One region of the Williamsia sp. Y844 genome, then DNA from elsewhere that is predicted to be linked to it. Evidence: riboswitches for the same ligand, from Rfam matches in the RefSeq annotation. Region 1 holds a riboswitch; the other holds the start of a gene.

Region 1 (15,367 bases):
GGCCAGGTCGAGCACCGGAACGCGGGCGAATCCGGCCACGGCGACGAGTGATGACCAGGCAACGAGCGTGCCACCGCCCGACCAGATGTTGCCCATCTGACCGATCGCCGCAAGGGTCGAGGGATCCATGTCGACGGCTGGACCCAAAGCCCCGGAGAGTGAACCGGTCAGCGGCAGGCCACTGAAACCGGAGCCCTCCAGACCCGCGACCATGCCGATGAACAGGATGCCGAACGCCGTCACGAACGAGTTCTGCGGGAGGTGCGACTGGGCGGAGTTCACCAGATCGAACAGGATTGCCGGACCCGCCTGGTCGTCGGAGTAGCCGAGAATCGCGCCGGAGAAGTCGGCGTTTCCGATGAAGAAGAAGCCGGCGATGGGGAGCACGATGCCCATCGCTTTGAAGGCGAAGACCAGGCCGTCGATGAGGTGCTCGGACGTGGTCTCGAGAAAGTTGCCCTTGTCGGAGACCGCGGCGGCCGCGAAGAGCACGAGAGTGGCAATACCTCCGACGATGGCGGCTGCATCGCCGCCCTTCAGGGCCGGGACGACACCCACCTTCCCCAAGATGAGATAGACCACGAGGGCCAGATACACCAGTGGTACCAGCATCGCGAAGGTGCGAGCCATCGCCGACTTCGCAGGCGGTTGGTCGTCCACGACTGTTTTGCGCTCGATGACGGCAGTCGCAGTGGAGGGTGTGGCGGTGGCCGCGATCGCCACCGGTTCTGCGCCGTCCGGCCGTGGTCCAGCGGGTCCGCCGGCGGGCTCGGAGCCCGGTCCGCCGACACCACCGTCTTCGCCCAGCTCATCACGCAGGTCGTCGGCACCACGGTCCGCCTCGGCCTCCCATTCGACGAGCAGGTCCGGTGACGGGGAGCGCCAGTGTTTGCGCTGCATGACGAACGTGATGATGAGGGCGGTCAGGCCGACGATGAGCGAGAGGATCATCGCCTTGTCGGCCACCGTGTCGGTGTCCACACCCGCGCTTGTTGCAGAGATTCCGGGCGCGACCTTGATGATGTAGTCCGACGACAGTGCCATACCCTGACCGCAGATGGCGATGACCATACCCACCGACAGTGGCGACAGACCCGCGCGGATGGCCACCGGGATGAGCACTGCGCCCACGAGTGGAACCGCAGGTGTGGGCCAGAAGAACAACGAGATCACGTAGGTGACGACCGCCAGAACGATGAAACTGCTTGTGCCGGTACGCATCACGCGCCTGAATGGAGCGACCATCAGGCGGTCGGCTCCCATGTGACGAAGTGCGCCCAACATTGCCGTGACCATGGCGATGATGAGGAAGATGTTGAAAAGCTCTTTGGCGGCAACAAGACTGGCATTGAAGATCGATGCGAGACCGGTGATGATGCTGCCGGAGAAGACGAAAGCGGTCAGAAATGTGGCGATTACAGCAGGTACGACGATGTTCTTGCGCATTGCCATCGTGATGAGGATGACGATGATCCCGACGAGATACACCCAATGGGCGGCAGTGAGATGAGCGTTCAATGTGGCTCCTCCGGAAAACGCACCTGGGCCGATATGGTGCGGGGCTGTGCGACTTGAGTTTTCCGCCTGCACCGGTGCCCGGCAACGCGAACGTTGCACAGTCGTTCACGTCATAGATGTGCAATCTTCACGCATTGTTACGGGCGTGTTACTTCCATGTCTGCCCGGTAACGCCGGGTCATCTCCCCGGCCTGCTCCTGAATTTGGAAAAGGACCCCACACGGACGTCGCGTCGCGTGTGGGGTCCTTCGTCTAGGGGCTTCCTGAGGGTGGATCAGGAAGCGGGGAGGTAGCCTTTGTACTCGTTGAACAGTGCGACCTGATCAGGGGTGAGGTCGCCCTGGGCGTTGGCCTGATCGAGCAGGTCGTGCAGCGCGGGATCATCGATGGTGGCCTTGAGCTGAGCGACGATGTCGTCGGTCGCCTGTGACAGGTTCGGGAGCTCGGGCACGGCCGGGATTTCCAGGTTCGGAGCCGCGGTGGGAGCTTCGCGCTCGGTGGCGCCGCTCAGGCCGGTGCCGCAAGTGGGCCATGCGCCCTTGCCCTGCGAAGCGAGGACCCGCTCGGCAACAGCGATCTGCTGCTCCTTGGAGGCCTGGTCTGCGGACGGGGCGAATTCGCCGCCGCCGTGGCCGGTCCAGGTGCTCGGGGAGAATTGCAGGCCACCCTGGTAACCGTTTCCGGTGTTGATGGCCCAGTTGCCGCCCGACTCACACTGTGCGACGCGGTCCCACTCTGAGTCGGTGGCCGCTCCGGCGTTGCCGCCGCCTGCGAAGGCGAGGCTGGCGCCGCCGCCGATGACGGCAGAGGTGAGGGCGATCTTGGCAACGGTGCGACCGGTGTTGGTCGGCTGACGATGACGTCCGGACATAAGGTTTACTTCCTCTCTCCACGCGCCTACGAAGTCAGCTGTCGGGTTCGAGCGAGAGGTTGCTCGGTTCCGCTGCGCGGAACTGCACCCCAAGGATTTCGTCGGTGTCGGGCGTTGCCGCCATCGACCGTCGGAATCCGGTGATCTCCAGGAGATGTTTGGGTCCCCCGCCCTCGTCCCTGAATTACGTTTGGAGTTTCTCGGAACGCGGGACGAGGTTGGGCGCGGCGATCCGAGAATATTCAGTTGCAATGTGGCCGATCAGTTCGACCGAGTGAGACGCTACGTGTTAATTCGCGCTTGCACACGCCTATCTGAGGCGCCCCAACTGTGCATCCCGAGGGGACTTTTGGCCCGGATTTGGCATATTTGCTGCTCACCGCTATGAGTGTCGTCCCGTGTCCGATCCGTGATCTAACCGTTATGTGAGTAACATCACAGCATCATTCAAAGGGAGGAAGCGCTCAAGTGGGTCAAATGACCCGATGTGCGGGCGGGTGTCCGGTTGCTCAACCGCCCGCGAACGGCGGGAGAACGTCAATAGTGTCGCCTCCGGCGAGGGTGCGCGACCGGTCTCGGACCGCTATCGACTCATGCAGATATGAGCATCGTTGCAACACTTCGGCCAATTGCGGATTCGCTTGGCCCAATTCATTTTCCAGATCGGCAAGAGTCGCTTTGTCAGTGAGGTGTATCACCATTTGTTCGACACCGGCAGCGGCTTGCGCGGCAGCGAAAAACCTGACGCAGATCTCCATGTCAGCCACCGATCGCCGACATGGGCCGAGAGGGCTGCAGAAAGCCTGGGTCATTGACCCCGTGGCCTGGCAATTTGCCCCAGGTTGCTTCTCGCCACCGCAAGGCGATGTGCTGATCTGAATTCTCAGTTGATCTCAGTAAACCTCGAATGTCGGTCTCCGAAGTGGCGAACAGGCAGTTGCGGAGCTGTCCGTCGGCGGTCAGGCGCGTCCGGTCGCAGTCACCGCAGAACGGACGTGTCACCGAGGCGATGATGCCGACCCGGGCCGGTTTGCCGTCCGGGGTGTGGTGACCTTCGACGAGCCACCGCTGCGCAGGCGCGGCCCCTCTGGGTGCGGTGTCCGGACGTAGTTCGAAGTCAGCTTGCAAGGTGTCGAGTATCTGATCGGCGGTGACCATCTTCGTGCGTGACCAGTGATGCTCGGCGTCCAATGGCATCTGTTCGATGATGCGCAACTCGTATCCTTCGGCCAGGCAGAACCGCAGGAGTTCGGGCGCATCGGCGAGACCGGTGTCGGGATCGAGGACGGCGTTCACCTTGACCGGCTGTAGACCGGCAGCGCTCGCCGCAGCCAGGCCCGCGAGGACGTCGGGGAGGCGATCACGGCGGGTGATCGAGGCGAAGCGTGCCGCGTCGACGGTGTCGAGGGAGACGTTGACCCGATCGAGTCCGGCCGCGGCGAGAGTCTCGGCGCTGCGGGCCAGACTCAGGCCGTTGGTGGTCAGCGCGATCTCGGGACGAGGCTCCAGAGCTGCTACGGCACTGATGATCTCGGTCAGATCCTTGCGTAGTAACGGTTCACCACCGGTGAATCGGACCGCGCGGATACCCAGGTCGCGGACTGCGACACCGACGAGCCGGACGATTTCGTCGGCGGTGAGGACGTCGGCTCTGTCGAGCCAATCGAGGCCCTCGGCCGGCATGCAGTACGTGCACCGGAGGTTGCAGCGGTCGGTCACCGATACCCGTAGATCCCGTACTGCCCGCCCGAAAGTGTCGATCATCGGTCCGGAAGTGGGCATCACGGTGTCGGTCACCGGTCGCGCGTTGGGACCGGTCGGCATACCGAGGGCGATGGCTGTCACAGTCCCCAGCCTACGGTTTGCTGCACCTGCGTGGTGAGCACAGGCGGACACCGGGCGGTGTCGGACGGAAAATCCGTCAGGAGCGACGCTGTAGAGCGCGGAAGGCGCTTGCGTGGAACACCAGCGGCTCGTGGTCGGTGTCGGCGCGCAAGGCCAGCACCTTGAGGAGTACGAGGCTGTGATCGCCTGCCGGGATCTCGTTGTAGATCTCGCACGCGAGTTGGGCGACCGCGCCGCCGATGAACAGCGCACCGTCGGCAGTTGTTTCGAGGTTGAGTCCGTCGAACCTCTTTGCCGCCGGGCCCGCCAACTGCTTGCACTCAGCGTCCTGGTCGTGTGCGAACACCGACACCCCGAGGACGGCAGCGGAGTGCAGCTTCGGCCACGTCGTCGACTCGTTTTGCACACACAGCGATACCAGTGGCGGATCGAGGGAAACGGTGGCGAAGGAACTCGCCGCGATACCGATCGGGTCACCGTCGCCCTGATGGCATACGGCGACCACGCCGGTTGGAAAACAACTGTAGGCACGCCGCAGGGCCGAACCATCGCTGGTGGGCGTCAGGGCTCCGTCAATATGAAGGCTCATCTCGAGCGTCACTCTAGTGGGGGGCTGTTGTTGTCGCCGGACTGGTCGGCCTGCTGTTGCGCCCGGCGCCCTGATCGGAGGGCAAAAATCAGCCCGAACAAAAATCCCAAGGGCGCACACATGATGAGCAGATAGACGAACAGGGGAGCGGTTTCGCCGGTGATCGGCTCGGCGAGAAACAGTGCGATCAGGGCGATGAGCCCAATCGCGAACAACCCCACCGCAACCCGTAGCAGTCCGGCGCCTTCGGCTTTGCGCATGTGGTCAACGGTAGTGCAGTGCCGCATATACAGCCGAAGGCGAGGTCGCTCACCTGCCAGACGAAGCCGAAGGCGGAGCTCGCTCACCTGCCGGACGAAGCCGAAGGCGGAGCTCGCTGTCACGGTTGCGCGATGGGGGAAACCATGGTGTTGGGAGCCTGGTCGAGGGGCTAGACTGATCAAACGCGTCTGGCTGGACCGCACTTGTCACAGCGGGCGCTTTCGTTTTGGGTCACGCGAACAGATGAGGGTGAGCACAGTGCCTACCGGCAAGGTGAAATGGTACGACGCGGAGAAGGGCTTCGGCTTTCTCTCGCAAGATGATGGCGAAGACGTCTATGTACGTTCGTCAGCGCTCCCCGCTGGAACCGAGGCGCTCAAGCCCGGCCAGAAGGTCGAGTTCGGCATGGCTGCGGGTCGTCGCGGTCCGCAGGCGCTCACGGTCAAGATTCTCGACCCCGCGCCGAGCGTTGCCAAGAACACCCGGGAAGCCCGCAAGGAGCAGCCCAAGCGGCATAGTCCCGACGAGCTCCACGGCATGGTCGCCGATCTGATCACCTTGCTCGAAGGCAAGGTGCAGCCCGATCTGCGCATTGGTCGCTACCCCGATCGCAAGACTTCACAACGTATTTCAGAGGTTGTCCGGGCCGTGGCCCGCGAACTCGAATCCTGATTCCACCCTCGGCGGGGCCGACCTACCCGGAAGCGGGTACGTCGACGCCGTCGGGGAGTGTGTCGATACCCCAAATGCCTCGTTGGATGAAGACGCCTGGTTCGGTCTCGATCTGCGACGGCTGGGTGATCTGGACAACGGCCAGAATCTTGTCCTCGGTCGATGGCAACGTGATGGTGCGTTTGGAATCGCTGAGGTAGATGGTCTCGGTTCCATTGTCGAAACCTTCGGCGGTCAGATACTGCACCACCAGGATCCACGGTCCGACAGCCAGTTCATGGGACAACGACACCATGAGCGTGTCCCCGACGGCAACGGGAACCCGCGTGGGCGGATTCGTCGCCGAGCCCTCACATTTGGACAGATCGATGGTGCAGTAGGCCAGCGGTTCGACGCGGACCAATGTGCTGCCGGAGGCCACCTGGAGGTACGGGATGTCGTCGCTCTTGTGGCCCGCGGTCAGTGCGGCAACCGAGCCGCCGACGATGGCTACGAACAGGACGGCAACAATCGCCGCGATGGTGGCGAACTTCTTTTCGCCTGCGGTCAAACTCATTCTTCGCGAGCACCCTTTTTCCGTGTGTCCTTGTTCCACGACTCCCGCACGGTGGGATCGACGTGGATTGCGCCGGTCGGCATTGTCATGTCAGGTCGCTTGCCGCCGAAACCGGGTACCAGGGTCGATCCCCGGTTGGTGACAAAGGTCTGGGCGAAGCCCAGGACCAGCAGAACGGTGACCACACCGAATCCGATGGACAGATTGGTCGGCAGCAACACGCCAAGGGAGGCCCCGAACACCCAGCCCATCTGCAGCACGGTCTCGGAGCGACCGAATGCGGACGCTCTGGACGCGTCTGGCAGATCGTCCTGGATGGACGAGTCCAGGCAGACCTTGCCGATTGCGCTGGTTCCGGATGCGATCAATGCGGCGATGATGACGAAGATGAGGTTGCCGAAGACCGCGGCGAGCAGCGCGACGAGGGCACACGAACCGGTGACGATCACAACGATGCGCTGAGGATTCGGGAGCTCGAGCCGGGTTCCGGTGGCATTGCCGATGAAGTTGCCGATACCGGCTGCCGCACCCACCGCGCCGAGCATCGCGACCTGCGCCCAACCGCTGCCGCCACCCTGCTGCGACTTTGCGTAGAAGGCGATGAACAGCGTCAGGAACCCGGTGAGGATGCGGATCGTCCCGTTGCCCCACAGTCCCACCAGGACATTGCGGCCCAACGGTTGCCGGATCGTTGCCGTCAGCGCTTTGACCGTCGACTTCTTGGTTTCGTCGGGTGACGGCATCTGGGTTCGGGCCGGCTCACCGTGGTACGTCAGCGTCGTCGGCACCTCACCCTCGGTGACCTCGACCCACGACGGGATCCGCATACACAGCACCGCACCGACGACGGTGATGATCGCCAGCCACACCATCGCGCCCGGAATGTGCAGCGGCAGAACCTTGCCGAGCGTCATCTCGAAGAAGGCGGCCACGCCGCCACCGACGATGGTGCCACCGACCAGGCCGAACGTGGTCAACCGTGAATTCACCCTCGGCAGGTCGATGGTCGGCGGGAGGACGCGTGGCGTCACCGCGGATTTGAGAACGCCAAAGGATTTGGACAACACCAACATTCCCAGGGCACAGGGGTAGAGCACCCATGGGTCGTATGTGAGTTGGCTCGAGGCCGCATCCCATCCGGAGTTGGCCATCACGAGCAGCGCCAGGATGGTCCGGCCGAGAAATGTTCCGGCCATGGCGATCCGGCGACCGCGTTGCAGTTTGTCGAGCAGTGGTCCGATCAGTGGCGCGATGATCGCGAACGGGGCGATGGTCAGCGCGAGATAGAGCCCGACCTTGCCCTTGGATTCGGCACTGGCCGCGGCGAAGAACAGGGTGTTGGCGAGCGCGATCGTCATCGCGGCGTCGACGGCGAAGTTGACGACCGTCGGGTACGTGAGCGCGGTCAGTCCGGATCGATCGGCGCCGTCCGCCGTGGCGGCCTGATGGATTTTCCCCAGGCCCTTGGACGTCAGTTCGCGACCGCGCATGGCCGCCACCCGTGTGACGGTGAGTTTGCGCGGCATGGCGCGGGCTTTGTCGTCGCTGTGGTAGTCGGTCTCGTCGAGCGGGGGCAGGTGCCGGTTCTGCGACGTCTGCTGTCGGGTGTCGTGGCGACCGGGTGCACCGGGTGGCGGGTATGCCCCGGACGGATCTTGTCGTGGGGGGTTGTTCCGCGGCGGTTGGTTCCGGGGCTGTTGCCTCGTTGGCTGTTGATTCGGGGGTGGCTGGTTTTCGGGCGGTTGGTTCTGGGGCGGTGGTTTCCGCATCCCGGGGCCTGCAGGCGGGGGACCGGGATGCGGTGCGCGCGGGGATCCGCCGTCCGCCGGGTAATTGGCAGAGCCCGGATGTGCGGTGGGCGTTTGGCGCGGACGCTCCCGGGGGTCGTGACCGGATGCACCAGCATGGCCGCGCGCGTCTCCGCCCCGGTCCGAGGGGGTCGCACGAGGATCAGGTGGTGGATTTCCTCGGTTCACTTTCCTGATTCTTCCCTATCTCGTGACCGCCGACCAACCCTCGTGCACTCCGGGCGGGTTGCGATACGGCACACTAGAGGGGTGAACGCGGTTACTGAACAGCCAGAAACAGCGACCGATGGTGCGCAGCCCGACAAACAGCGGGTTTCGTCGCTCCTGACCTCGGCCGTCGATCAGGCGCGGGCCGCCATCGACGCCGACGAACGGGAAATTGGGGAACACCTCGACGCGGTGACCGAGGCCGACTACACGGTGACCCACTACTTTGCGGCGAACGTGCCCGGATATCGCGGGTGGCAGTGGTGTGTGGTGTTGGCCGGTTGCCCCGACAGTGACGACGTCACCATCAACGAGGTCGCTCTGCTGCCCGGGTCTTCGGCACTGACCGCACCGGTCTGGGTGCCGTGGGATCAGCGGGTCCGGCCCGGCGATCTGCATCCAGGTGATCTGCTCGCCACGCCCGCCGACGATCCGCGGCTGGTGCCCGGCTACGTCGACAACGGTGATTTTGATCTCGTCGACGAAGAAGCGGCGGTCGGCGAGGCGATCGGGCTCGGCCGCAAGCGCTTGTTGAGCTACGAGGGCCGTATCGAGGCCGCGCAGCGTTGGGTGGACGGCGACCACGGTCCGGCCGCCGAGATGGCCCGCACCGCGAAGCACAACTGCGTCTCGTGCGCGTTCTATCTTCCGGTGATGGGCTCCTTGCGTGCGGCGTTCGGCGTCTGCGCCAATGAGTTCTCTGCCGATGGGCATGTGGTCCACGCCGACTACGGCTGCGGGGCGCACTCGGATGTGAAGGCACCCGAGGGTGCAGGCAGTCCGGCTTACGACGCCTACGACGATGGCGCGGTCGAAATCCACGCGAATACCTGAGCTGCGCGTGATGGCGCACTCCGGCGGGTGCCGGTGATGACCGGGCCGGATCCGTTTGGTGTTGATCGGTTGCGGGATTCGATCCTGCAGTCGTGGTTGGCCTCGCCCACTCGTTTGCGTGAGGACACCGCTGCCGAATCCGATCTCGTCGGGGTCGGGTACCGCGATCGCCTGCTGACCGAGCTTGTTGCCAACGCCGCCGATGCTGCCACCGAAGCCGGTGTCGAGGGCCGGGTGGCGGTGTGGATCGACGGTGGAGATCTTCACGTGGCGAACACCGGGTCCCCGCTCGACCGGTCGGGCGTGCAGGCGCTGACCGCGTTGCGGTCCTCGAGCAAGACCGGTCACGGTTTGGTCGGGCGTTTCGGGGTCGGATTCAGTGCGGTGGCCGCGGTCACCGACCACGTCCAGATCCGTTCTCGCACCGGATCCATCGAGTTCTCGGCGACGCGCACCAGGGCGCAGCTCGCCGGAACCGACTTGGCCGGGCATCCGGTGCCAACTCTGCGGCTGGCGTGGCCGATCGACACCCAACCGGCTCCTGGCTTCGACACCGAGATCGTGCTGGAACTCGATGGCGCGGTCGACGCGGTTGCCATGGTCACCGATTTTCGCGCCGAGAGTGTCGAGCTGCTGCTGGAACTGCCTGCCGTCGAGACGATTTCGGTTGGCGACAAGAACTTCACGCGGACCCGCGACGGCGATGTTGTCACCATCGGCGCCGAGCACTGGCGTGAATACGTCGCGCCACATGCCCGTTGGCTACTCCCGGTGCAGGGCGATCACGTTGTTCCGGTGTCATCCGGGGTGCTCCGGGCACCGACCCGGACCGATGTCGAACTCACGGTGCCTGCGATCTGTGTCGGTGACGTCCGTCTGACGGCAGATCGTCGCGGACTACATCCGGATGCCGATATCGCGACGCTCGCAACGGGCTATGCCGATTTCGCTGTTGCTCTGCCTGCGGTGGATCGGCTTGTGTTGGTTCCGGCGCCGGGTTTTGCCGCCGGTCACGAGGACGAGCGGTTGCGGACCGCGCTGATCGATGAACTGCGCGAGCATCGGTGGTTGCCCGGCGCCGACGGGAACGATCTGATTCCCTCCCGTTCCGAGGTGTTGGTCGACCTGACCCCGGGTCTCGCTGCGCTGATCGGCGAGATCGTCGCCACGTTGGTACATCCGGATCTGTCCGAACGGTTTGCGTTGAGTCGGTTGCGTTCGGTGGGGGTCACCGAGATCGGACTGGCCGACATCGCGGCGCGGCTGACCGGTGTGGTGCGCGAACCACGGTGGTGGGGAGAGCTCTACGCCGAGCTGTCGGTACTCGCGCAGGGGCAGGTGGACGAACTCGGAGCATTGCCGGTGCCACTGGTCGATGGCCGGACGATGCCCGGTGCTCGCGGCACCGTGTTGCCGCCGTACGCATCTGCCGACGCCGACGACACACAGACGGCAGCACCGTCGTGGCTGCCCACCATTCACCCCGATGCGGTCCACGAACTGCTCGAGCGCCTCGGAGCCCGGCGGATCTCGGTGGGGGAGATGCTCGCCGACCCCGCGCTGCAGGCCGAGATCGAATCCGATCCGGGCAGTGAACAACTCGCCCGAAGTGTGCTGGGTCTTCTTCGCAGCGCCCCGGATTCGTCGGTCCCGGGATGGCTGGGCTCGCTGGAGCTGCCGACCATCGATGACGAACCCCGTCCGGCGGACGAACTCTTGCTGCCGGACAGTCCGTTGGCCGCTGTGCTGGTTGATGATTCACCGTTCGGAGTGGTCAGTCCGGAGTGGGTGCAGCAGTACGGGGCAGCGGCCCTGCGGGCACTTGGAGTCGGCTGGGACTTCACATTGGCCCGCGAGGAATATCCGACCGGTCCCGACCACGACCTGCCCGACGAATCGCAGTGGTGGGACACGCTGACCGATGCACCTCAAACATTGACTGCGGTCCGTGATCTCGACCTGGTCGACCCCGAGAAGTGGTCGCAGGCGCTCACGCTGCTGGCCGAATCGCCCGACGTCGCCGTGTTGCTCGCCGAACGCCGCGGCTATACGGCCTGGTGGCTACGACATTTCGCCGTGATCGACGGGATTCGGTTGGGCGGGTGGCGGGCGCCGAGCGACCGGGCCGCCCGGGGTCTGCTCGATCCACTGGAGCACCCACAGGCCGACGGTCTCGCAGGCGCCCTCGGCAGCATCGACGTGGAAGACACCGAGCAGGCGCGGATGATGTTGCAGCACTTGGCCGATGTGGATCGAAGCATCACGCCATCGGTGGCGGCGGCGGTTCATACCGAAATGGCGCGTGCACTGCGCGATGGTCGTATCCGTCTCGATGACCTCGAACCACCGGTGGGATATCGCACCCTGGCCGGATCGGTGGCGCCGGAGGCGGTTGTACTCGACGCGCCGTGGATGGTGGCCGCACTGGACCCGGCCGTGGCCGTGTCGGTGCTGCCTGGCGAATACGCTCTGGCCGCCAATCTCGCTGATCTGCTTGATATCCCGACCGCAAGCGAGGAGTTCGTCGGAGGGCCGGTCGAGGCTGGGTCGGAATCGACCTGGGATGCGCAGCCCTGGGCCTTGGAGACGGCCCTGTCGCAAAACCGCGAGCTGCCCGTCGGACCCATCAGGGTGCACTCGGAACTGACCGTTGTGTTGCGCCGAGGGGGCAGCAGTGCCGAGTACCGGGTGCCGTGGTGGCGTGACGAGGATGGACTGATCCATGTTGATACAGAGTCCCGCGTCGTACCCGGCTGATCTACCGGACAGCAGCGGTCTGGTGGCCGCGACCGACCGGGAGACATCGTTCGGTCCGGACCAGCACGTCCTGGACTGGATGGTCGATCACCGCACAGATACCTGGACCACGGTGATGAAGGCGATCACCACGTTGGGCAACACCTTGACGCTGTTCCTGGTCGCGATCGCTGTCACCGCTTTCTTCGCTCTCCGCAGCCAGTGGCGACTCGCACTCTTCGTCGGCCTCGGCTCGGCCGTGGGTTCACTGATGATGGTCGCCCTGAAGGAACTGTTCTCCCGCGATCGGCCGCCCATGCCAGAACGTTTGGTGGATCTTTCGACCCACTCGTTCCCGTCAGGTCATGCCATGTCGTCGACCGTGGTCTACGGATTGACAGCAGTGGCCATCTACCGGTTCAGCCCCTGGGTTCGGGCACACATGTGGGTCTTGTTGTTCGCGCCGTTGCTGGCGCTGGCCATCGGCGTCACCCGTGTGTACCTCGGAGCGCATTGGATGACTGATGTCGTCGCAGGATGGACGCTGGGGGCGCTCTTTGTGGCAGCTGCGACCTGGATGACCTTCAGGACAGGCCCTGTTGAGCCGCCGGGCTCCCGCGCCGCACCGCAAGCTTCTGCAGATACACAACAAAGCACCCGAACAGACCCACACCAAGGCCCACCAGACAGATCGTGAGTGTGGTGTCGGTGCCGAGGTCCCAGATCGCCACGACGAGGGTGGCGATCAGCCAGGCCGTCATCCCGACGACGATCACCGGACCGGGCGCGGTCCACCGGGCGGGGAGTTCGGGGATCTCTGCGTGCATGAAGTCAGGTTAAACCGCATTCGACCACACACGAATTCGTGCCGCCGTCGAGCGGTGCGCGAATTGCAGTTTCTGCAATTAAAGTCGACAGCTGCTCACTTGTGAGGTGAACAAATGAATATCGGCAGTTCAGCGCGCATTTCGATCATGCTCACCTATCCTCGAACCGTGGAGCAGAATGACGAGAAGTTGCCAAGTGATCTGGCGATAGCTGTAGTGCGGCTGACCAGGCATTTACGTGGACGCAGGGCGTCATCTGTCGTGTCGCTTACGCAGCTGTCGGCTCTGTCCACACTCAAGCGCGAGGGATCGATGACCCCGGGTGCCATCGCCGCACGCGAACGCGTCCAGCCGCCGTCGATGACGCGCGTGATCGCCTCGCTGGCAGACCTGGGAATGGTCAAGCGTGAGCCGCATCCGACCGACGGCCGGCAGGTGATCGTGACCCTGACATCGGCAGGGGACGCGCTGGTGGTCGACGAGGCGAACGCACGTGAGGAATGGTTGCGGGCTCAGCTCAAACGGCTCGACGACCAGCAGTTGGCCACCCTCCGCGGTGCGGTCGGCATCATCGAGTCGATCGTCACCGAAAGCGACTGAGCGTCGCCACCGGCGGTGGCCGGTGTTCTCAGAAGGACGTGCCGGCAACCGGTCGGCGGTCCGTGCTGAACGCCTGATCGATTGCGTGCAGGGTGGCGCCATCGACGGTCCACAGTCTTTCCGCGGCAGCGAAGTCGACTGCACGGTACGCACCGAGATAGAGACTGCCCAGCACCGAGATGTCCATTCGGACAGTGGGTTCGGCGTCGGTGGCACTGACCGTGGCTTTGCTGTCGGTGATCGACACATTCCAGCGCCCACCGGAGTCACGGAACGAATCGTTCACCTCGAGCACGAAGTCCGTGTCGTGACCGTAGTCGCGCAGCGAAAGGGCTTGCTCGACATCGAGTATGCGGAGCCACATGCTGTCGTGGATACCGGTGACCGTCGGTGCACGCAGATCGGTGAGTTTGAGGGGGAGAGGATCGTCCACCGGAGTCGTTGCAGTGAGCGCCGGTATCAGATCGAGTCCTGACAGGACCCGCCACAGCTCGGTGTGGGCCTCGTCGGTGACGGTGAAGAGCTCGGAAACCTCTGCGATGGAAACGGTTTCGGACTCGTGATGGATCCGGTAGCTGGCGTAACCGTCGGGGTGCACCAAGTAGTGGAGTCCGCTGCGCCCGTTACGGAGGATGGGGCGGTCGGCGAAGATCATGTTCCACCACACCGGCGTTCGGACGATCGCGCCGGGCCGGGTCGAAACCCAACGGTTGTGGATCTCGGGAACTGATGCGCGGACCTGGTCGGCGTCGGCAAACCGAATCCGCGAGTCTGCAGGCGCCGGTGCCCGCAGGGAGGCCTTCCGCAGGTCCAGACGCAACGTGTGGTCGAAAGCCGCGGGCCCGTATCCGAATCGTTCGTAGATCGTTCCCTCAGAGGCCGTCAGGATCGAGAATATCGACTGCTCGCGTTCCCACTGCTCGAACATCTCGGTGATCATCAGCCGGAGGATTCCGCGTCGACGGTGCGTAGCTGCGACCGACACCCAGGACAATCCGGGCAGGTCGACCTGGAGACCACCGGGGATCGACATCTTCATCCGGAAGAACATCGCCACACCCACGAGGACGGGACGTTCCGGATCGGAGGTGTCGTGGACCACGATGGCGTCGCCATCGGTGACCTTGGATCGGATGTCGGCCAGGGCTTCGTCGTCGAGCGGTTCGACAAATGCGAACGCCCGCGCATCGGCGATGGCGATGTCGGACCAGTCGGATTCGATTGCGCGACGAAGCGTCAGATTACCGTTGCTCACCCTTTCAACCTGTCACATCGACGGTCGGGCAGACTAGCCGGATGGTCGGATCGCACACTCACCCAGGCGGCGTCATGTCGGATCTCACAGTCGACGTGATCGACATCGACGACCCCACCGATCCGCGGGTCGATGACTTTCGAGACTTGAACTCCGCCGACCGACGACCTGACCTGCCCGTTCTGCCCGGCGGCCTGCCGGGTAAGGGGTTCGTCATCGCCGAGGGTGTGCTGGTCGCCCAGCGAATGGTTGCCTCCCGGTTCGCGCCGCATGCGTTCCTGGGCGTCGACAAGCGCCTGCAGGAATTGGCTCCCACCCTCTCCGCCGACGCGGTGGCCGGGGTGCCTTTCTATCGGGTCGGTGCCACCGTCATGGCGCAGGTGGTCGGATTTCATCTGAACCGCGGCGTCCTCGCCGTCGCCCGCCGTCCTGAGCCGATCACGCTCACCGATGTGCTCGTCGGCGCCCGGACGGTGGCCGTCCTCGAAGGTGTCAACGATCACGAGAACATCGGCAGCATCTTTCGGAACGCCGCGGGACTGGGGGTCGACGCGGTGATCTTCGGTGGCGCCTGCGCGGACCCGCTCTATCGGAGGTCGGTCCGGGTGTCGATGGGACATGTGCTGCTGGTTCCCTTTGCCCACGTCGAAAGCTGGCCATCGGATCTGGAAGTGCTCCGCGACAACAACTTCCGGATAATCTCGCTCACGCCCGACAATGCTGCCGTCCCGTTGTCAGAAGCAGTGGACGCCGAGCGGGTTGCCTTCATGGTCGGGGCCGAGGGTCCG
Region 2 (15,367 bases), on a different contig from region 1:
GATATGGGTTGCGGTGTGCTTGACCCCGGGGAGCCGGCTGATGGATTCGGTGACCACGTCGGCGATCTTCTCGTGGTCGCGGACTCGGAGTTTGGCGATCAGATCGACGTCCCCTGCGCACGAATAGACCTCGGTGACACCGGGGATGTCGGCGACCGCCTGCGCGGTTTCGGGGATCTGGTGGACATCGGTCTGAATCAGGACGATCGCGGTAATCATGGATTCAGACTAGTGCCGGATCAGGTCTGATCGATATCGATGGTGCGATGTGCCGAACCGACGAGTTCCCGCCACTGCGCCCACCGTCCGGCGCCGTGTCTCGGGAGGCTGAATCCGCTTGTGGCGCAGACAATTCGAACGCCAGGACTGGTGAGCCACCGAAAGACGAGTGCGGCTTCCTCCGGCGCGGCGCCGCAGAGTGGTCCGGTCGCGGGGATCACGGTCTCGGCCGAGGCGGCGAGCAACTCGACCACCGGCATCGGAGAGACTCCGCGGACCGCGACCCCGGCGCTGGCCAGGCGCCCGTGACGGATGACGGCAAGGTCCCAGCCACCACGCCCGTCGGGTGCGGCGGCCACGAGTTCGGAGATCCTGGCAAGCGCGGCGAGGCGCTGACAGCGTTCGAGATGGGCGATGAGTTGATCGAGGCGGTCGCGCAGGCGGGCGGCGTTCTCGAACAGTTCTGCCTCGGACAGGGTGGTCAGTCGATCCAGCGCGGCCACGACGGGTGCATCGCTGCGCCCGGAGAGCAGGTCGGCCACAGCCTGCGCCCGCCGGCTGTAGGCGTCGGTGTCCACCGATTCGGCGGTCGCGCCATGGCAGCCGCCGACGATCCGCCTGCCGTCTGGCCCGACCTCACACTGATGTAGACCGTCAGCGCGCAGCGGGGTCCGGCAGGTGCGAAGTTCGCAGAGCTCGGAGATGAGGTCGGCTATGTCGTAGGCGACGGTCCGCGATCGGACCGGACCCAGAGCCACTGTCGTTGGGGTGCGGCTCACCTTCAGGCGCGGAAACGGCTCGTCGGTGAGGCAGAGCCACCAACCGCGGTGGGGGAACTTGGACCGGCGGTTGTATGGCGGGGCATGGGCGCCGAGCAGGCGCAGTTCCCGGACCCCGGCCTCGATGCGGTGCGCGCATTGCACATGATCGACGCGGGTGGCCAGATCCACCATCTCCCGGATGCGGGTGCGGGTCTCCGAGCCGGTGAAATAGCTGCGCACGCGCCGCCGCAGATCGACCGCGGTCCCTATATATAGGACTTCGTCCGACGGGCCGCGGAAAAGATAGACACCGGGCTCGGCAGGCAAGTGATCGGACAGGACTCTCTTGCTGCGGGTCGCTGCCGAGATCCCGGGGAGGTAGTCGCGCAATTCTCTATATGTATGGATGCCCTGGTTGCCGACCCGCTCGAACAAGCGGTGAAGTACCTCCACTGTGGCGCGGGCGTCGTCGAGTGCTCGGTGGGTGGGGCGGGTCTGTACGGCGAACAATGCGGCGAGGGCGGAGAGTTTCACCGTGGGCGCCTCCTCGCGGGTCAACACCCGTCTGGCGAGCTTCACGGTGCACAGCACCCGGTTGAAGTTCCACGGATGACCGAGTTCGGTGGCGGCAGCGCGAAGGAAGCCGACGTCGAATCGTGCGTTGTGCGCCACGATCACCGAATCCTGAGCGAATTCCAGGAATGCCGGGAGCACCTGGTCGATGGTCGGTGCCCGGTAGACCATCGCTTCGGTGATCCCGGTCAACCGGACGATATGCGGGGGAATGCCGCGTTGGGGATCGACGAGCGTCGCAAAGTCGCCGAGTATCTCGCCGCCGCGGATCTTGACCGCACCGATCTCGGTGATGCGATCGTCGGTGGGACTGCCGCCAGTGGTCTCGAGGTCGACAACAACAAAGGTTGTCTCCCGCAGAGGTTGGTCGTCCGGATGCGCCAGAGTCGGGTCGTCAAACGACATCTGAGCCCCAACAGCCTCATCAACACCACTCATAACACTCACGTCGCGAACACTAGTTCGAGCCTCCGACAACGTTGAGATGTTTCCGGCCGCAGGGGGCGGGGTAAAAGATCCGGGATGTCTTGTCGGATGGTGCCGCTAGCGTCGCGATCGATGTAACAAAAGCCGGCTCATCTCGGCTCCGGGTAAACCCTGAGGGCCCCTGAGATCGAGATGAGTGGCCCAATGAGACGGAGATCACATTGCTCATCGAATGCAGCACCTGCCCGGGTCGTCCAGTTGAGTGTGACGGCTGCATGATGACGGTTTTCATGGGTCCCGTAGGGGTCCGGAGCAGCGAGGATGCGGAAGTTCGCTGTGATGAATTCGTTATTGATCACGAGGCCCGCCTCGAGGATGCAGTGGCGATGTTCCGCGCCGCGGGCATGCTCGCGAAGTCTGACACTCACGATCATCGCGTAAGGCCCGGCGCAGGTGGGGGCCACTTTTCGGGGCAGAATCAGCCCCAATTGTGGGCTGTGTAACACGACACGCCGGGGGACCTCTGTCGTCCTTCCGGTGGACATTCGTCGCCACGGTTTCGTAACCTTTCTGAGACCTTGCGAAAGCGTTCACTCCATCCGGAGCGAATCGTGAGGTCGCCGCTTAATCACCAACACGGTGAACCGGGGAACCATCTGATGCAGACCACAAGTCCGCATTTGGGGTGAATCCCATCGAACCCTGAGGTCTCAACGACTTTGCGGGTTCACCGGGTAGGGCCATCTTCCGGCCCGAATCCGACAGCTAACTCGGTCAGCGGATAGGGAAGAAACAAGGAGATCTCGCTTCGTGGCGAAACATCGTTTGAACAAAGAAAGCCGTGGGGCCAAGAGTGCCCGCGGTGCACTCATTGCCGGTTCGATCACACTCGGCACCCTGGGTATCGCCGCAGCGCCTGCCTTTGCCGCACCGGTGACAGTTCCCGGTGTCGGAACTTTCGACATCCCGGGTGTGACCCCGGAAATGATTCCGAATGAGCTGAAGCCGGAGAACCTTCTCCCCGGCGTCGCCGCTGCACCCGCACCCGTCAAGGCTGCCGGTCAGGTCGCTGCGGACGCCGCAGTCAGCAAGATCGGTTCGCCGTACGTCTACGGCGCAGCCGGCCCCAGTGCTTTCGATTGCTCGGGTCTCGTCTACTGGGCGCATCAGCAGGCCGGTCAGACCATTCCTCGTGACAGCTACGGCCAGCTCGGCGGAGGCACCAGCGTCAGCGCTGCGGACGCCCAGCCCGGCGACGTCGTGATCTACAACGGTGGCGGCCACGCCGGCATCTACATCGGTGGCGGTGAAGTTGTGCACTCTTCCACCGAGGGTGTGCCCGTCGCGCGTATGGCTATCAACGGTCAGTCGATCGTGGACATCCGCCACTACTGAGCAACCAGAACTGAATAGGCCATCGGGCGGGTCCGCATCCTTGCGGTCCCGCCCGACGGCATCCGGCCACCGGTGCGGCGGGTGAGGTCTGGCGATTCACATCGTCGGCCCATGCGCGCTGTGTAGCCTGGCCGGGTTGGTCAATTGCAGTGCAAGGGGATTGGTCGTCGGGTGACCGTCGACCAGAGTTGTGAACGTCGGTTAACGAGGAGTTGTCAAAGTCGTGGTGCGTGAGGGATATGCCGCCGTGATGCGGACTGCCGTTGCCGGAGTGGTCGTGGCGTTGGCGGTCACGCTGGGCGCCGGTGCGCAGGCAAGTGCCGAGCCTGCCCCGCAGAGCCCCGACGTGATGCTCGCCGATTACACGAAACTCGGGCGTGAAGCCGAGCAGGCCACCGAGGCGATCCACACGGCCACCATCGAACTGGGCAAGCAGCGCGAGGCCGTTGCGACGGCGACCAAGGACACCGAGGCGGCCGTGGCCAACCTCGCGGCACTCGACGAGCAGGCCGAAGGTCTCCAGGGCGCAGTTGATGCGCTCGTCACCGCCAGTTACAAGGGTGCGCGGGTCAACCGTCTCTACGCGGTGCTGGTCAGTGATTCGCCGCAGTCGCTCCTCGATCAGATGGCCGGCCTGGAGATGATCTCGCGGCAGACCGTCGAGGACGTCAAGAGGTTCACGACCGCGAAGACCAAGGCAGAGAATGCCGAGAAGGCCGCGTCTGATGCCAAGCTCAAGGCCGAAGCCGCCGTGGCCACCGCGGAGAAGACCAGCGCCGACCTGCAGGCCCAGCAGAGTGAGCGCGTCTTCAAGGCGACCGAGATCCGGGCCATGTATCAGGCACTCACCGGCAAGCAGCTCGCCGAACTCGCCGGTGGGAGCGTCGACTTCGACCCGAAGCTGCTGCCGGCGGGCACCGCCCCTGAAGTGGTCGCGGTCCGTGCGGCGATGACCCGGGTCGGCGATCCGTACGTCTGGGGCGCCACCGGCCCCGACCAGTTCGATTGCTCGGGACTGATGGTCTGGGCATATAAGCAGGCCGGTAAGACGTTGCCGCGGTCGAGCCAGGCCCAATTGGCCGGTGGAACCCAGGTATCCCGCGACGACATGCGTCCAGGCGATCTGATCATCTACTACCCCGACGCAACCCACGTGGGCATGTACATCGGCAACGGGTACGTGATCCACGCGTCGACCTTCGGTGTGCCCGTGGCGGTTGTCCCGGTCGACAAGGGCGGCCCGTTCAACTCTGCCCGTCGGTACTGACCATCTCGGTGCGCAAGGGATTGGCTGCCCTCGCTCCACGGACCCGCCGGATCATCTGGGTGGTCGTTGCTGTGGTGCTTGTCGCTGTTGTGGCGGTCGCGGCCACCGTCATTTTCCGTGACTCATCCCAGGATTCGGTATCAGATCCCGCCGCACCCGCTGCGCGTCCGGCAAATCCGTATGAGCAGGCGCGAACGCTCGGGGTCACCTTGACCCTGCAGGCCTATACCGATGCGTTGCGCAATGCCGAACCGGCCGCGGCGCTGGCACAACTCGACCCGTCCGCCGACCTCGCCCTGCGCACCCAGGCCGAGCTCAGTGCCGCCGGCGTCGGCGATCTGCCGTTGACGACCTTCGAGTACCGGCTGTCCGAGCGTCGCGATTTCGAACGGATGGTGCCTGCGCAGATCCAGGAAACACTCGACGCCGCAGGCAGTGTCGATTCCTGGGTCGCACCGGTCCAGCTGCGATATGCCTACGCGGGTATCGACGCCAAGGCCGTGGTGGTGGACATCCCGATGGTCATGGCCCAATATCCCGACGGCTGGCGGATTGTCGCCGAAGCCGCACCACTGTTCGGCGAGCCCCCGGCGCCGGGTCAGGTGTGGCAGTTCCCGGATCCCGGTTCCCAGCAGGTCGCAACCGATCCCGGCGAGTCGCTGGTACTCACCAACGGCAGCGACCGCCGATTCACCGAAGAGATTGCGCGGCAGCTTCCGGCCGCGGTCACTGCGGTGAGCCGGTTCTGGGGGACGAAGTGGCCGCAGAGTGCCGGGGTGGTCGCCGCGGCGACCGACGACGAGTTCCGTTCGCTGACAGGGGCATCTCCCGGCGATGCCGACGCCGCTGCCGCGGTCACGGTGTTCTCCGGGATCGACCGACCGGACGGGGCCGCGCCGACCGCCATCGGCCAGCGCGTGGTGTTCACTCCGCAAGCAGCGCAACTCGATTCCGCGGACCTGGCCGTGGTCTTGCGCCACGAGGTGTTCCATGTGGCGGCGCGCACGGCCACCGCGGAGAACGCCGCCATCTGGATCACCGAGGGCGTCGCAGAGTATGTCGGCCGCAGCGGGACCTACACGGACCTGGCGCAGGCGGCTCCGGCCCTGGCCGCGGAGATCGCGGGCTCGGGGCCACCGGAAGATCTGCCGAGCGATGCCGATTTCTCGCCGAGCAATCCCGATGCGGCCGTGTCGTACCAATCGGCCTGGTCGGTGGCGGCCTTCATCGCCGAGACGTTCGGCGAGGACAAGCTCCGGAACTTTTACGTCGCCCTTGCCGGTGCCGACCAGCCGGTGGACCCCGTACTGGTGGTGGCGGCCCAGGACACCGCGTCCGCAGTGGTGCTGAGGATCTCGCGCGAAGAACTGGTGCGGCAATGGCGCGATTGGCTCACCGCGCAGATACGGTGAGCTGATGCACCGGACCCTGTTGGTCACCAACGACTTTCCACCCCGGCAAGGGGGTATCCAGTCGTACCTACAGAATCTGGTCGATCGGCTTCCGGCCGGCGACATCGTCGTCTATGCGCCTCGCTGGCGTGGGGACAGTCATATCCGCTTCGATGCTGAGCAGCCCTATGAGGTGGTCCGGCATCCGACCACGTTGATGCTGCCGACGCCCGTGGTTGCCCATCGGGCCGCCGAATTGGTTCGCGCGCACCAGGTGGACACCGTGTGGTTCGGTGCGGCAGCGCCGCTGGCGACGCTGGCCGGTGCGGTTCGCCGGGCCGGCGCCAGTCGGGTGGTCGCCAGTACCCATGGTCATGAGGTGGGCTGGTCGATGTTGCCCGTCGCCCGCCAGACACTTGGCATGATCGGCCGCAACACCGACGTGATCACCTACGTGAGCAAGTACACGCGGGCCCGTTTTGCCGCCGCATTCGGCCCGCAGGCGGCGCTGGAGCATCTGCCGCCCGGTGTCGATGTCGACCGGTTCGCGCCGGACCCGGTTGCGCGCCAGGCATTTCGGGAGCGACTCGGGCTTGGCGACGCGCCGACCATCCTGTGTCTGTCACGGCTCGTCCCGCGTAAGGGGCAGGACGTGCTGATCCGGGCACTGCCGCAGGTCCGCGAAGCGATCGAGGGGGCCACCCTGGTGATCGTCGGCGGCGGGCCCTATGCGAAACGACTTCGTGAGCTGGCGGCCGAGACCGGCATGGCCGACCATGTCCTGTTCACCGGCTCGGTCGCGGCCGAGGAGTTGGCGAGTTACCACAACATCGCGGATGTTTTTGCGATGCCTGCCCGCACGCGGGGCCGTGGATTGGACGTCGAAGGCCTCGGCATCGTGTATCTCGAGGCCTCGGCGACCGGGGTGCCGGTGATCGCGGGCGACTCAGGCGGCGCACCCGAGACCGTCCGCGAGGGCGAGACCGGGCTGGTGGTGGACGGACGTTCGGTATCGCAGGTCGCTCAGGCCCTGACAACTGTTCTGGGCAACCCGGAGCTGCGCGAGGCAATGGGTCGTGCCGGGCGCGAGTGGGTGTGTTCCCGCTGGAAATGGGAGCACATGGCAAGCCGTCTGGGGCATCTGCTGTGACCGCACAGGGGCGGCGCTGCGGGGTCAAGGCAGGGTTTGTGGTCGGGTCGCGAAGCCGATATGTGAAGCTATTGCGGTGACCAGCATTCAGGTTGCCGATGAGACATTCATCGCGGCGCCACCCGAGAGCGCGACGGCGGTGATTGCCGACCGCGAAAACTGGCGTCGTTGGTGGCCCGACCTGCGACTGACCGTTGTCGAGGATCGGGCGGAGCAGGGCGTGCGCTGGACCGTGGCAGGCCCGTTTGCCGGTACCAGCGAGCTCTGGCTCGAGCCGGTGCTCGACGGCTTTGTGATGCACTACTTTCTGCATGCCGAACCGACCGGCGAGCTTCCCACGCAGCCGCGGGCCCGCATGGACGCGGTGGCCAAACTCAATCACCGGCGACGGGTTGCCGGGCGGGCGATGGCCTTTGAGGTCAAGGACCGGCTCGAGCGGGAGCGTCATGTCGGGGGGCCGGCGGCGGCAGCGTTGGTTCTGGACGGACACGGAGCCGGAAGATGACCGACCGCACTGAGCAATCGATCGTCATCAACGCCGACGCCGAGAACATCATGGCGGTGATCGCCGACTTCGAGAAGTATCCGCAATGGGTGTCGGCGGCTCGTGAGGTCGAGGTCGTGAAGTCCGGTGCCGACGGCCGCGCCGAGCACGTGCGGTTCGTCCTCGACGCCGGTGTCCTCAAGGACAGGTACGAGCTCAGCTATGACTGGTCCACCGACGGGTATTCGGTCACCTGGGATTTGATCACCAGCGAACTGCAGACCGCCCAGCACGGACGGTATTCGCTTGTGCAGCAGGCGCCCGGCTCGACAAAGGTGACCTACGAGTTGACGGTGGATCTGGCAATCCCGATGATCGGGGCACTCAAACGTCGCGCCGAGAAAGCGATCACCGACGCCGCACTCAAGGAACTCAAGAAGAGGGTCGAAGACTGATCGATCTAGCGCCCATCCACCTCGTCCTGGGACCGGGTGGCACCGGAACGTCGACGGTCGCCGCCGCCGGTGCAGTAGGTGCGCGTCGATCCGGCGACGGTCGGTCCGAATCTGGCCGCCGCGGTAAGACACTGGTCGTGTCGCTGGACCGGTTTCATGTCATGTCCGGGATCTTCGGAGTGTTTTCTGTTCCGGGCCAGACGATTCCGGCCTCGCAACAGGTCGACCTCCTGGAGCTCGACACGCTCGCCATGCTGGCGGACACCTGGGGCACGATCCGGGACGCACTGGCCACCGGGGCGTTGACCGGTACCGCGGTCCCCGGATCCGAAGCGGTGCTGGCGGGCCTGGATCCCGAAGAGATCCTCGGGATGCCGGGGGTGGAATCGCTCCTCGCGTTGCGACGTATCCGCGATGAGGCGGCCTCAGGTCAGTGGTCACGCGTGGTCGTCGACACATCCGGTGCGACCGACGCATTCGAACTGTTCCGCGTCCCGCAGATGGTGGCCGACACCATCGAGCGACTCTGGCCCCGCCATCGTCGGCTGGGTGCGGCGACCGACAACACCCGGATCGCGCGTGTGGTCGCGGTACTCGATGCCCTGATCCGCGATTGTTCCGACATCGATGACCTGCTGTTCGATTCTTCGGGGGTCAGCGCCCACCTGGTGGTCGGGGCCGACGACCACGGAGTGCTGGCAGCTCGCCGGTACCAGGCCGTGCTGCAAGTGATGGGTCTGCCGTTGACCTCTGTTCTGGTCAACCGGCTGATGCCGGAGACAGGTGCGGCCGCGAAATCGACAGCGGATTGGTTCGCCCGTAAATCCGCCGATCAGCGCGCCTGCGTCGAACAGCTGCGGGAGATCGGTGGCGAGGCCGAATTGATTTGCCTTCCTTGGCTTTCTGAACCCATTGATTCAGTGATCCGAATGCGTGAGCTCGGGGCGTCACTGGAGGCTCGGCCGATGAGTCCGGTCGGCCCGCGGGCCGCCGACGTGGCCCGGGAGTCGGGGACCGGTGTCGATTCGGTGTATCGGATGCGGTGGCGGCAGTCGCTGCCCGACCCGTCCGGCCTCCGATTGGGCCGTAGTGGAGACGACTTGATGGTCACCGTCAGCGGCGTCCGGCAACGGGTCCGATTGCCTTCGGTGCTACGCCGGTGCGTGGTGGTGGGCGCTCATTGGGATGATGGGTTCATGACCGTGCGGTTCCGGCCCGATCCTGATCTGTGGCCGAGTCAGTCATAGATACGTAAGAATGGCGGGCACCGCACGATTTCGTGGCCGATGAGTCAGTTCCAACCGAGAGAAGGGCCGAGTGGACCAACAGCACGACGGCTCGCCAGGCGGATCTCGATCCGGGGGAGACTCAGACGCGTGGCGGGTCCTGCTTGTCGGCCTGCTCGAGAAGGTCGACCTCCTTGCGGCGGGCCTGCTCGGAGGCGAATCCGGACCCCGTAGGGGAGGTACGGCCGGTGACGGCGCGGGCGCGCCGAGCGATTTCTCCGCACAGATCCGAACCACGCTGGAGATCCTCGTCGAAGAGGCCGGCGAGCTGATCTGGCAGATGCTCGGTCAACTGATCGCGATCCTCGAGGCCATCCAAGAGGCACTCGAACACGTGATGGGTTCGACGCCTGGGCCCGCTGCCGCCGCATCGGCAGGCGAAGGTGGATGGCGCGAACATCCCTACGAGCCGATCACGGTGCACTTCGACTCTCCGGAAGATCCGCCGACGGGCGGCGGGTGAGCGCGGGGGCGTCCGGTCCGATCCGCCTCGGTGGCGCCGTCGGCGGGGAACTGGCGATCGGGATCGACATCGGTGGAACGAGTATCAGGGCTGCGGTGGTCGACGAACTCGGACGGGTTCACGACACGTTCCGGGCGCCGACGCCGGGCACCGAAGCGGCCCTTCAGTCCGCACTCGATCGCGCCGTGGCGGAGCTGACAAGCCGGTGGAGCGTGAGCGCGGTGGGATTGGCGGTGGCGGGCTTTCTGACCGCTGATCGACAGACCATTCGTTTCTCGCCGCATCTGCCGTGGCGCGAGGCGCGGGTCGCCGAAGACATGAGCAAGCGGGTCGGGCTACCGGTCTTCCTCGAACACGACGCCAACTCTGCCGCGGTGGCCGAGTATCACTTCGGTGCGGGCCGGGGGCGCAACACTGTGGTCGTCACGATCGGTACCGGCATCGGTGCCGCGTTCCTGATCGACGGAGAAATCTATCGGGGCAGTTTCGGGGTGGCACCCGAATTGGGGCATCTGCGTGTGATGCCCGACGGTCGGCCGTGCTCGTGTGGCAAGTACGGGTGCTGGGAAAGATATTGCAGCGGTACGGCTCTGGTCGACACCGTCGTCGAGATGATCGCCGATGGTGGTGACTGGAACAGTCAACTCGCCCGCGAGATCATGGAGGATCCGGGCTCGCTGACCGGTCGCCGGATCGCTGCCGCGGCGCATGACGGAGATGCACTGGCGCTGGCGGCGTTCGCAGATTTCGCGCGCTGGCTGGGGCTGGGGCTGGCAATGGTCTGCGACGTGTTCGATCCGGACCTGGTGGTGATCGCCGGTGGGGTGGGGTCGTCGGCCGGGTTGTATCTCGATGAGGCGCGCGAGCACTATTCGGCGTTGCTCACCGGTGCCGGACATCGCCGCATGGCCCGGATCCGCGGCACGCAGCTCGGGGAGGCCGCCGGGATGATCGGTGCCGCCCAGGTCGCGCGCACCGAAGCGGCCGAAATGACGCGTCCCGCATCGGGGCGATGACGCTGCCCCGGCCGGGTGGGTAAAGTTTGCAGTCGTATTCGGTTTTCGGTAAACAGCGGCGGGGAGTTCGTGGCTCGTCAGAGAGTGGGAAGACATGTGGTACTGGGTCTTCAAATACATCCTGATGGGACCGTTCCTCCGGGTCATCGGACGGCCGAAAGTCGAAGGCGTGGAGAACATTCCGGTCAAGGGTCCGGCGATCCTGGCGAGCAATCACCTGGCCGTCGTCGACAGCTTCTACCTGCCGCTGATGGTTCCGCGCCGGATGTACTTTCTGGCCAAGAGTGAATACTTCACCGGAACGGGCGCCAAGGGTGCCTTCCAACGCTGGTTCTTCACCGCGTCGAGCCAGATCCCGATCGATCGCACCGGGGCCGACGCGGCGTCTGGCGCCCTGTCTGCGGCCAAGCGCAAGCTCGATGCCGGTGATCTGATGGCGATGTATCCGGAGGGCACCCGTTCGCCCGACGGTCGCCTCTACAAGGGCAAGACGGGCTTGGCCCGGATCGCGATGGAATGTGGTGTGCCGGTGATCCCGGTCGCGATGGTCGGTACCAGCGACCTGAATCCGCCCGGGACCACGGTGCCGCGTCCGGCCAGGATCACCGTGAAGATCGGCAAGCCGCTCGACTTCAGTCGGTACGAGGGCATGGAGGGCAACCGCTTCATCGAGCGCGCCGTCACCGACGAGATCATGTACGAACTCATGCGCCTCGGTGGTCAGCAGTACGTGGACGTGTACGCCGCGTCCCTCAAGGACAAGCCTGCCGAGCCGCCCGCCTCCACCTCGCCGGCCGCCTGAGCCCGGCGGTGCGTTACTTCTACGACTGCGAGTTCATCGAGGACGGCCACACCATCGATCTCGTGTCGATCGGCATGGTGGCCGAAGACGGCCGCGAATTCTATGCAGTGTCAACCGAGTTCAATCCGGATAAGGCCGGACCGTGGGTCCGGGCGAATGTTCTTCCCAAGCTGCCGTCGCCGGCGTCGAAGGCCTGGCGCGGACGGTCGCGGATCCGCAGCGACCTCTTCGACTTCCTGAACGAGGGCGAAGGCACGATCGAGCTCTGGGCCTGGGTCGGTGCCTACGACCATGTGGTTCTCTGTCAGCTCTGGGGTCCTATGACCGCGTTACCGCGCGAGATGCCGCGCTATACCCGCGAGTTGCGGCAGCACTGGGAACTCAACGGACGCACGGAACTGCCCGCCGCACCCAAGGATGCGCACGACGCGCTCGCTGACGCCCGGCACAATCTCAACAAGTGGCTGGCCATCGAGGCTGCGCTGGGTACACCGCGCGTGTGACCTCGCCGTTCATCTCGTGCTCCGAGGGCATTAGGCTGTTGGGGTGGTGAATTGGACCGTAGATGTTCCGCTGAATGAACTTCCCGAGCTTCCGCCGTTGCCCGGCGACCTGGCCGAGCGCTTTGCCGATGCGATCAGCAGACCGGCGTTGCAGCAGCCGAGCTGGCCTGAGGACAAGGCCCGCGCCATGCGGACCGTCCTGGAGAGCGTGCCACCGATCTGTCTGCCGAACGAGGTCGAGGAGCTCAAGGCTCAGCTCGCCGAGGTGGCGCTGGGTCGTGCGTTCCTGCTGCAGGGCGGTGACTGCGCCGAGACGTTTGCCGACAACACCGAACCTCACATCAAGGGCAACATCCGCACGTTGCTGCAGATGGCCGTGGTGCTGACGTACGGCGCCAGCCTGCCGGTCGTCAAGGTCGCCCGCATCGCCGGGCAGTACGCCAAACCCCGTTCGTCCGACACCGATGCTCTCGGATTGCTGTCGTACCGCGGTGACATGGTCAACGGGTTCCTGCCCGACGAGGCGGTGCGAGAGCACGATGCTTCCAGGCTGGTTCGGGCGTACGCCAATGCCAGCGCCGCGATGAACCTGGTCCGGGCGCTGTCCGGTGCCGGTCATGCTGACCTGCATCGGGTGCACGACTGGAACCAGGAGTTCGTCCGGACCTCACCGGCCGGTGCCCGCTATGAGGCACTCGCCGCGGAGATCGACCGTGGTCTCAAGTTCATGGATGCCTGCGGTGTGCGCGACTCGAATCTCGAATCAGCACACATCTACGCCTCACATGAGGCGCTGGTGCTCGACTACGAGCGCGCCCTGTTGCGTCTGGCCGACGATCCGGAGGATCCAGAGGGCGGCAAACTGCTCTACGACCTCTCGGCACACTTCCTCTGGATCGGGGAGCGCACCCGCCAGCTCGACGGTGCGCACATCGCCTTTGCCGAGTTGCTCTCGAATCCGATCGGCCTGAAGATCGGTCCGGGCACCACGCCGGAACAGGCCGTCGAATACGTCAAGCGTCTCGACCCGCACAACGTGCCCGGTCGTCTGACCCTGGTCGCGCGGATGGGCAACTCCAAGGTGCGCGAGGTGCTGCCGCCGATCGTCGCCGCCGTCGAGGCCACCGGGCACAAGGTCATCTGGCAGTGCGATCCGATGCACGGCAACACCCACGAGGCGAGCACGGGATACAAGACCCGTCACTTCGATCGCATCGTCGACGAGGTGCAGGGATTCTTCGAGGTCCACCACGCGCTGGGCACCCACCCGGGTGGTATCCACATCGAACTGACCGGTGAAGATGTCACCGAATGTCTCGGTGGCGCCCAGGACATCTCCGATCTGGATCTGTCGGGACGCTACGAAACCGCCTGCGACCCAAGGCTGAACACCCAGCAGTCGCTGGAACTGGCCTTCCTGGTCGCGGAGATGCTCCGAGGCTGATCCGTTCCGGACCGATCCGTACAGGTTCTCCGACCACGCACCGGCACTGCCAAGACATGCTGCGTGAGGAGAGCCTGTACGGGGTCTGTTCGAGATCGACGTCGGTCAGGGTATCGATGTGATGTCGACGGTGGAGCCCGTCTTGACCCGGTTTCCGCCACCTGGGCTCTGGCTGACCACAATCGAGATGTTCGAACCGGTCAGACCGCGACTGTTCACTTCGAGTCCGGCCTCGGAGAGCTTCTTCTTGGCGGTGCCGACGGTGTCCCCGGTGACGTCGGGTACCGACACCGCATCGGAGATGAAGATCTTCACCACCGGATTGCGTGGATCCACGCGCGCACCGAATGCCGGGCTGGCCGTTGTGATGGTGCCTGCCTTCGCTTTTCCATCGGTGGACGTTCCACCGTCCTCGGCGATCAGACCGGCGTCCTGCAGGGTCCGACGGGCGTCGGCGGGAGTCTTGCCGGACACATCCGGCACGATGATCGCGTCGGAGACCACCAGGGTGACCGTGCTGCCGGGTTCTGCCAGCGTTCCGGCCGCCGGTTCGGTGCCGATCACGTCGCCGCCGTTGATGTCCGGGCTGAAGCGGGTGGTCACCGAACCGGGTTTGAGCTTGGCGCCCTTGATGAGCTTGGTGGCCTCGGCCTGATCCCGCCCGGATACGTCCGGGACCGAAACGGGTTCGGGGCCACGGCTTGTGGTGATCTGCACGGTACTGCCAACCGGGACGGTTGTTCCCGAGTTTGGCGTCAGCGACACGACCGCACCTTTCGGGGCGGTGGCGCTGTACTGCTGACGGGTCACCTCGGGCACCAGCGTGTGTTCACGCAGCAACTTTTCGGCCTCGGGGAGCGAGGTCCCCGAATTCACGTCCGGAACCTTCGGCTGACCGACCGAATAGGCAAGTGTCACATCGGAAAACCGGCTGACGCGGGTGCCAGGGGCGGGTTCGACCGACATCACCTCGTCGACCGGGATCTCGTTGTGGAATGTCGGGTCGTCCACCACGCCGAGTCCGGCGTCCTCGATGGCCTCGGTGGCAGCAACCCGATCCATGCCGTTCGTATCCGGAACCGTGGCGAATCGGCCAGAACCCAGCCACCAGCCACCAACTCCGAGGAGTGCGGCGATCAGCACGACGACCAGCATCCAGATCAGGGTGGTGCGCCGGGATTTGCGACGACGTTCCGCGTAGTCGGTCGCATGTGGACCGAGCACCGCCGACGTCGGATGGTGCTCGGGCGGTTGCCCCGGATCGGCCGGTGGTTGACCGGGTGGGTCCTGAGAGGGCGCGCGGGTGTCGGGTGGCAATGTCTGGATGCGGGTGGGATTGCGGCCGGTGGGGGGTTGTGCCGGTGGGACCGCCGCCCGGATCGGGTCGGTCCTGTCGGGATCGGCGGGCGGCGCCATCTTCTGGTCGCGGAAGGCGACCATCGTGTCGCGTTCGGCGGATCGGGTAGGGGCGGGCACGGTGAACGGCGGCAGTTCCAGGTCGGCGGCGATCTCATCGAGGACCTCGCGCATGTGAAAGCCGTCGCGGTAGCGGTCCTGCGGGTCGCGGGCCGTCGCGGTGAGCACGAACTCGTCGAACTCGGGTGGGACGCCGGCGATGAGTGAACTCGGCGGCGGCACGTCGTTGTTGAGTCGCTGGTATGCCAGTCCGAGGGCGGTATCGCCGTTGAACGGCGTTTTGCCGGTGAGCATTTCGAATACGAGGATGCCGGTC

What was found. Region 1 has a riboswitch for cyclic di-AMP ahead of AC1TQG_RS21765 (transglycosylase family protein). Riboswitches for the same ligand answer to the same signal wherever they lie in the genome.
Region 2: it holds a riboswitch for cyclic di-AMP, as region 1 does, so the genes downstream of both, AC1TQG_RS27140 (C40 family peptidase) here and AC1TQG_RS21765 (transglycosylase family protein) in region 1, are expected to answer to the same signal.

The regions. Positions count from the first base shown of each region.
Region 1 covers NZ_JBXCJB010000004.1:108,736-124,102, reverse strand. The annotation lists gene AC1TQG_RS21770 (TRAP transporter large permease) at 1-1,518, opposite strand, end outside; gene AC1TQG_RS21765 (transglycosylase family protein) at 1,793-2,389, opposite strand; cyclic di-AMP (ydaO/yuaA leader) riboswitch at 2,397-2,595, opposite strand; gene AC1TQG_RS21760 (MoaD/ThiS family protein) at 2,899-3,147, opposite strand; gene moaA (GTP 3',8-cyclase MoaA) at 3,149-4,234, opposite strand; gene AC1TQG_RS21750 (flavin reductase family protein) at 4,311-4,823, opposite strand; gene AC1TQG_RS21745 (hypothetical protein) at 4,832-5,083, opposite strand; gene AC1TQG_RS21740 (cold-shock protein) at 5,343-5,756, shown strand; gene AC1TQG_RS21735 (DUF2771 family protein) at 5,779-6,312, opposite strand; gene AC1TQG_RS21730 (MFS transporter) at 6,309-8,081, opposite strand; gene AC1TQG_RS21725 (DUF3027 domain-containing protein) at 8,370-9,161, shown strand; gene AC1TQG_RS21720 (sacsin N-terminal ATP-binding-like domain-containing protein) at 9,198-11,918, shown strand; gene AC1TQG_RS21715 (phosphatase PAP2 family protein) at 11,884-12,594, shown strand; gene AC1TQG_RS21710 (DUF2530 domain-containing protein) at 12,482-12,724, opposite strand; gene AC1TQG_RS21705 (Rv0880 family HTH-type transcriptional regulator) at 12,872-13,324, shown strand; gene AC1TQG_RS21700 (GNAT family N-acetyltransferase) at 13,353-14,579, opposite strand; gene AC1TQG_RS21695 (TrmH family RNA methyltransferase) at 14,654-15,367, shown strand, end outside.
Region 2 covers NZ_JBXCJB010000006.1:94,166-109,532, forward strand. The annotation lists gene AC1TQG_RS27130 (Lrp/AsnC family transcriptional regulator) at 1-219, opposite strand, end outside; gene AC1TQG_RS27135 (DEDD exonuclease domain-containing protein) at 240-1,991, opposite strand; cyclic di-AMP (ydaO/yuaA leader) riboswitch at 2,591-2,774, shown strand; gene AC1TQG_RS27140 (C40 family peptidase) at 2,790-3,374, shown strand; gene AC1TQG_RS27145 (C40 family peptidase) at 3,625-4,641, shown strand; gene AC1TQG_RS27150 (hypothetical protein) at 4,650-6,053, shown strand; gene AC1TQG_RS27155 (glycosyltransferase family 4 protein) at 6,058-7,182, shown strand; gene AC1TQG_RS27160 (SRPBCC family protein) at 7,259-7,687, shown strand; gene AC1TQG_RS27165 (SRPBCC family protein) at 7,684-8,121, shown strand; gene AC1TQG_RS27170 (ArsA family ATPase) at 8,148-9,368, shown strand; gene AC1TQG_RS27175 (hypothetical protein) at 9,439-9,870, shown strand; gene AC1TQG_RS27180 (ROK family protein) at 9,867-10,886, shown strand; gene AC1TQG_RS27185 (lysophospholipid acyltransferase family protein) at 10,981-11,688, shown strand; gene AC1TQG_RS27190 (polyadenylate-specific 3'-exoribonuclease AS) at 11,697-12,191, shown strand; gene AC1TQG_RS27195 (class II 3-deoxy-7-phosphoheptulonate synthase) at 12,235-13,635, shown strand; gene pknB (Stk1 family PASTA domain-containing Ser/Thr kinase) at 13,741-15,367, opposite strand, start outside.